Spartinivicinus poritis: one gene and its partner. The protein of the gene in region 2 binds, or shares a complex with, the protein of the main gene of each other region. Links are inferred from orthologs where the notes say so. Each region holds a gene or a part of one and is shown on either strand. Other genes may lie near its edges.

Region 1 (3,297 bases), on a different replicon or contig from region 2:
GGGTAAACTGTTGATTCATAGATAACAATATCACCGTTGCTGATTACTTTAGCGAGCATTTCACTGGCTTTGGTTAAAGGAGTTAAATCAGGCTGCCGATAGGCATCAATTGGTGTAGGAACCGTCACAATATAAATAGAGCAGTCTTTCAAGTCAGCTACACTCGCTGTATAACTGAGTTTATCTACCGCTTTTAGCTCTGCTGAATCCACTTCTAAGGTTTTATCTACACCATCACACAGCTCAGCAACTCGCGTTTGATTAATATCAAAGCCTACTGTGTTATAGTGCTTGCCAAACTCCACAGCTAATGGCAAACCCACATAGCCTAAGCCAATTACTGCGATTTTCCGGTCTTTTAATCGCTGATCCATGTAGTCGTTTCTCCGCCTAAAATCTAACTCATTTATCAATTAAAGGTTAAAACTGTCGGCAAGTATAATCCTAGTAGGCACTAATGACTACGCAAGCAATCTCGACCAAGCCCCAACTATTGTAAGAGTGCATTTTGCTTTAACTGATTAATGTGATCACGTACCGATGCTGCTTCCTCAAACTCAAGGTTCTTGGCATGCTCATACATTTTCTCTTCAAGCTTGCTGATTTGCGCTAATAAACTCTCCGAGCTAGCGTGCTTCACTTGATACTGCGCTTCAGGCTCAGCAACTTTCTTCTGCTGCTTGCCCTTCTTACCTTTTTTCCCTGGAATAGTGGCACCTTCAAGGATATCTGCAACGGCTTTGATCACTCCTTTTGGCGTAATGCCATGCTGTTGATTATACGCCACCTGCTTTGCTCGGCGGCGTCCAGTTTCATCAATGGCACGTTGCATGGAGCCAGTAATCTTATCCGCATACAAAATCGCTTTACCGTGAATGTTGCGAGCCGCACGACCAATGGTTTGAATCAACGAGCGATCTGAGCGCAAGAAACCTTCTTTATCTGCATCCAAAATAGCCACCAAAGCGACTTCAGGCATATCCAGACCTTCTCTTAGCAGGTTAATACCCACCAACACATCAAATACCCCCAAGCGTAAGTCTCGAATAATTTCTACACGTTCAACCGTATCAATATCTGAGTGCAAGTAACGAACCTTAACCCCATGCTCAAGAAGAAATTCTGTTAAATCTTCTGCCATTCGTTTAGTTAAGGTAGTCACCAATACTCGCTGTTGCTGCTCTACATACACACTGATCTCAGACAGCAAGTCATCAATCTGGCTGGTTGCAGGTCGAACTTCTATTTCTGGATCAATCAAACCTGTTGGCCGAACCACCAGCTCTACTTGCTGACCCTGGTGTTCTATTTCATAAGGGCCTGGTGTTGCTGATACAAAGATCGTTTGTGGGCTTTTCAACTCCCACTCTTCAAACTTCATGGGACGATTGTCAAGGGCTGAAGGTAGTCGAAAGCCGTATTCTACCAGAGTTTCTTTCCGGGACCGGTCACCACGATACATGGCTCCCACTTGCGGCACGGTTACATGAGACTCATCAATTACTAACAAAGCATCATCGGGCAGGTAGTCAAAGAGGGTTGGTGGTGGTTCACCTGGAGTCCGACCAGAAAGATAGCGGGAGTAGTTTTCAATACCTGTGCAATAACCCAGCTCTATAATCATTTCTAAATCATAGCGAGTGCGTTGCTCTAAGCGCTGAGCTTCAACCAGCTTATTGTTATTTCGAAGCTGCTCCAGCCGCTCTTTTAATTCAACTTTTATTTCTTCAACAGCATCCAACAATTTTTGTCTTGGTGTCACATAGTGGGACTTAGGGAAAATGGTGACTCGGGGAAGTTTCTGAGTAACAGCGCCAGTCAATGGATCAAAATAAGCCAGTTGGTCAATCTCTTCATCAAATAGCTCAACTCGAATGGCCTCCTGTTCAGAGTCTGCTGGAAAAATATCAATAACATCACCGCGTACTCGATAAGTTCCCCTTCGTAACTCAAGATCATTACGAGTATATTGCAGCTCTGCCAGTCGCCTTAGAATGGTACGCTGGTCAACTGTATCACCTCGATCAAGGTGCATCACCATTTTCAAATAAGATTCTGGATCACCCAAACCATAGATTGCTGAAACAGTAGCCACTATGATGGTATCAGACCTTTCTAGTAAGGCCTTTGTTGCCGAAAGGCGCATCTGCTCAATGTGGTCATTGATTGAAGCGTCTTTTTCAATATAGGTATCAGAGGTAGGTACATAAGCTTCTGGCTGGTAATAGTCATAATAAGAAACAAAGTACTCAACAGAATTATTAGGAAAAAAACTTTTGAATTCGCCGTACAATTGGGCAGCTAGCGTCTTATTATGTGCCATCACCAACGTGGGACGCTGAAGCTGCTCAATCACTTTGGCTACTGAGTAGGTTTTGCCTGACCCAGTAACCCCTAATAAAGTTTGTGAAGCCAGGCCAGCATTCACCCCTTTTACAACAGCCTTAATCGCGGAGCCTTGATCACCTGCCGGCTGAAACGTTGAAACAACTTGAAATTGCTTTGTCATGGTTCCTGAAGCCTGCTTCATCTAGTATGATGGATGAGCAAAAGATCTAAAAAGCCAGTTAATACCAATCCAATATATTGGGACTATTTTTGACTGGCAATTACCCCGAAGCGTAAACATTTTTTACGAGTGGGTATACAGGCTAGCCTGAGCAAATCAAATAGTAAACACATAAACCGATTTAAGAGGAATCAAGGTGGACGTGCAGCTCTCCCTTCGTGTCAGTGCCATCAAACCTTCCCCCACATTAGCCGTCACCAGCCGTGCAGCCGCACTACGTGCTGAAGGTAAAGATATTATCGGCCTAGGTGCTGGTGAGCCTGATTTTGACACCCCCAAACACATTAAAGATGCCGCGATTGCAGCCATTAGTGCTGGTCAAACAAAATATACCGCCGTAGATGGTACAGCCGAGCTGAAGCAAGCCATTATCAATAAACTGTCCAATGATAATCAGCTTATCTATCAGCCAAACCAGATTCTGGTTTCCTCTGGTGGCAAACAAAGCTTTTTCAACTTAGCTTTAGCCCTGTTAAACCCTGGTGATGAAGTGATTATCCCTGCTCCCTACTGGGTTTCTTATCCAGATATGGTAAAGATCGCAGAGGCCAGGCCCATCATTATCTCTACCCTGGAGGAAAACCGGTTTAAGCTCACTGCTGAACAACTATCAGCTGCTATTACAGATAAAACCCGGCTGGTTGTTTTGAATAGCCCCTCAAACCCCACCGGTGTCGCCTATACCAAAGCTGACTTAGCTGCACTCGCTGAAGTACTTCAAGCCCATC
Region 2 (3,242 bases):
ACTAAATGCTTCCAAGGCAGGAACCAGTTCTCCAGCACCATGTACTTTTATTTGCAGCCGGCCATTACTCATTTTCGCGACATTTTTAGCAAAGCGCTCTGGGGCTGTACCTAGTCCAGGAAAGTTTTTTGGCCAAGTGGTTACCATTTTCCAGTGGATAACTTCTTTGCTAGCTGTCTGTTCGCCTGTGCCTTGTTGGGTACAATCTTCAGGCTCTTTTTTGCCACAGGCAGATAGTGCAGCAGCACCAGCCCCGATACCTAATGCAGTTACAAAGTCGCGTCGTTTCATATGAATGACTCCCTATCTATTCGTGAAACCTTCAACATAAACAATATGTGTTATTTTTCTCTAAATATACCTTGCGTGAATACTTTTTTATCGGTTGTTAGTACCAACCTACATATAGGTGTTAGCCTGCCCTATGCCTCATCCACATTGGTAATATTTTTTGAACCGTCAAAGGTTATAAGGCACTCGCTCACTATCTTTTGCCTTTTAGCTTTAAAGTTTAACAACTCTTCAGCTGTTTAGTTTTAGAGCTTTTTACCTACAGGGCATTAACAGTAAGTGCTGCGCCTTTGTTGTTCTATTTTATGTTGTTTATTTTGTTAGCAGTTATTTTTATCAATTATTCAATAACTTCTAGCTTAGCATAAGCGACTACCAGCCACTTAGCGCCTTCATTGGCAAAATTCACCTGGACTCTAGCCTGAGCGCCCTGCCCTTCATAATTTACAATAGTGCCTTCGCCAAAGATACTATGCAACACTCGCTGACCAACCTGCAAGTCTGTTTCAGGTATTGGGCTTTTATTCGCTATTACCTGTACTGTACGAGGTGCTACACGAGTATAAGTTGGCCTGGTAATAGACGCATTTATTCGTATTTCATTCACTAACTCAGCAGGGATTTCTTTTATAAAACGCGACGGTCTATTTATATTTTCCTGACCATGCAATCGCCTAGATTCAGCATAAGTTAGGTACAACTGCTCCATTGCACGGGTAATGCCTACATAGCATAAGCGTCGTTCTTCCTCTAAGCCATCAGGATCTTCCAGCGATATCTTATGAGGAAATAAACCTTGTTCCATTCCCGTTAAAAATACCAACGGAAACTCAAGCCCCTTGGCAGAGTGCAACGTCATTAGCTGCACACAGTCTTCAAATTGATCTGCCTGGGTGTCACCTGCTTCTAATGCTGCATGATCTAAAAAAGCAGCTAATGGGCTGGGTTGCTGCTCTGCTCCTTCAATAAAAAAGTCATCTGGGTCAAAGGTTTTACAAGCCGATACCAGTTCTTCTAAGTTTTCTACCCGAGCACGACCTTTTTCTCCTTTTTCTTTTTGGTGGTATTCAATCAACCCGCTCATAGTGATTACTTGATCAGCTAACTCTGCCAAATCCATTTCATCAGTGGCTGAATCAATATTATTAATGAGCTGTAAAAATCCAGACAATGCATTCGCTGCTCGTGCTGATATCAGCCGTTGGTTAATCACTTGTTCAGCTGCCTGCCATAAACTAGCGTCATTGGCTTTTGCAGTACTACGCACAAACTCCAGGGTTTTGTTACCAATACCACGTGTTGGTAAGTTCACCACCCGCTCAAAAGCACCATCATCATTACGATTAACCAACAGCCTTAAATAAGCCAAAGCATTTTTTATTTCTGCGCGTTCAAAAAATCGTAAGCCACCATATATACGATAGGGAATACTGTCTCTTAATAAGGCTTCTTCTAAAATACGCGACTGAGCATTTGAGCGATACAATACGGCAATATCACTATATTTACCCTTATGGTTCTCTAAATAATTGGAAATACGTTGAGCAATAAAGCGTGCCTCATCAACTTCATTGAACCCAGCATACAGCTGTATTTCATTGCCTTTAGCACCTTCTGTCCATAATTCTTTACCCAATCGGCTGGGGTTATGGGCAATTAAAGCATTGGCTGCCTGCAAGATAGTTTTGGTTGATCGATAGTTTTGTTCCAAACGAATAGTCTGGCTATCAGAAAAGTCTTTACCAAACTGTCGGATATTCTCTATTTTTGCACCACGCCAGCCGTATATAGACTGATCATCATCACCCACCACCATCACGGGTATTTGATTCCCAGACAATACCCTTAACCAGGCGTATTGAATGGTATTAGTGTCTTGAAACTCATCTACCAATAAATAGCGGAATCGCTGTTGATAGTGTTTTAAGATTTCTGGTTTATGCAGCCATATCTCATGGGCACGCAGTAGCAGCTCGGCAAAATCCACCATCCCAGATAGGCGACAAGCTTCTTCATAGGCTTGATACACCTTTAGCATTGTCACTTCAAACGGGTCACCATAAGGTTCTATATTTTGTGGCCGGCGCCCTTCATCTTTTTGGTTATTAATGTACCACTGAGCTTGTTTGGGCGGCCACTTGGCTTCATCTAAGTTTAAGCCCTTCATAAGACGTTTAATTAAACGCAGTTGGTCATCAGCATCTAATATTTGGAAGTTCTCTGGCAGCCCGGCGTCTCGCCAGTGTAGCCTCAATAAACGGTGAGCTAACCCATGAAAAGTGCCCACCCACATTCCGCGGGTACTCACCCCCAATAAAGATTCAATTCGATTACGCATTTCTGCTGCCGCTTTATTGGTAAAGGTCACGGCCATAATGGCATGTGGCGAAATACCTTCCGTTTGAATTAACCAAGCAATACGGTGCACTAATACCCGTGTTTTACCACTACCTGCACCAGCCAACACCAGACAATTTCCAATGGGTGAAGCAACTACTTCACGCTGAGCAGTATTTAATGAGTCTAAAGTTTGGGATACATCCATAGTGATTTATAGTCAGGCAGTAGTTAGAGCAGAAATTAAGCATAAGCTTGCTTAATTAGGTCAGAGTTTGGCCCTAGTTTAGCGGCGAGCAACCTTAGCTTGCAATGCTAAACCAGACATTTCAACAAGTCACAAGGTCCCTGGATAGCCATAAAATATCCAGGTTAGACTGGCTTAGCCTTATTTCCATATAGTTTGTATGCATTTTTTGTAGTATAACTACAAATAGGCCCAGCAAAGATTCACCTCACATGGTTTCTATTCAGCTGTTACAACAAATCCAGCAGTGCTACAGTCAACTTCGTCGATCTGAACAGAAAGTGGCAGACTTTGTACTTAATAGCCCTGCCCGTGTAATGCATATCAGTATTGCCGACCTGGCAACAGAAGCTGAGATAAGCGAACC

What was found.
Region 1: the proteins of uvrD (region 2) and uvrB are in contact, whole or in part, in a crystal structure (PDB 7EGT), measured with the Thermus thermophilus proteins. The link is inferred for Spartinivicinus poritis from one-to-one orthologs. Residues at the interface, in WP_096412145.1 of Thermus thermophilus: His654, Arg656, Phe657, Gln666, Asp668, Glu669, Lys680, Arg681, Leu682, Ser683, Lys685, Tyr686, Ala687; in WP_096411307.1 of Thermus thermophilus: Glu23, Leu25, Arg26, Asp27, Gly28, Glu29, Arg30, Phe31, Arg55, Glu326, Asp327, Phe328, Glu379, Ser382, Gln383, His398, Gly400, Arg401.

Annotation. Positions count from the first base shown.
Region 1 is NZ_JAPMOU010000015.1:124,906-128,202, reverse strand. The notes cover bases 1-2,968. They hold uvrB (excinuclease ABC subunit UvrB), read right to left. Parts: upstream 2,510-2,968; coding sequence 491-2,509; downstream 1-490. Other genes in these bases: ORQ98_RS13410 (pyridoxal phosphate-dependent aminotransferase), read left to right, coding at 2,706-2,968; tviB (Vi polysaccharide biosynthesis UDP-N-acetylglucosamine C-6 dehydrogenase TviB), read right to left, coding at 1-374. In the rest of the region: more of ORQ98_RS13410, read left to right, coding at 2,969-3,297. UniProt on the Escherichia coli protein: The UvrABC repair system catalyzes the recognition and processing of DNA lesions. A damage recognition complex composed of 2 UvrA and 2 UvrB subunits scans DNA for abnormalities.
Region 2 is NZ_JAPMOU010000053.1:14,148-17,389, reverse strand. The notes cover bases 235-3,147. They hold uvrD (DNA helicase II), read right to left. Parts: upstream 2,837-3,147; coding sequence 632-2,836; downstream 235-631. Other genes in these bases: hexR (transcriptional regulator HexR), read left to right, coding at 3,088-3,147; ORQ98_RS24555 (TRAP transporter substrate-binding protein), read right to left, coding at 235-291. In the rest of the region: more of ORQ98_RS24555, read right to left, coding at 1-234; more of hexR, read left to right, coding at 3,148-3,242. UniProt on the Escherichia coli protein: A helicase with DNA-dependent ATPase activity. Unwinds DNA duplexes with 3'-5' polarity. Translocates on single-stranded DNA with 3'-5' polarity. Initiates unwinding more efficiently from a nicked substrate than double-stranded DNA.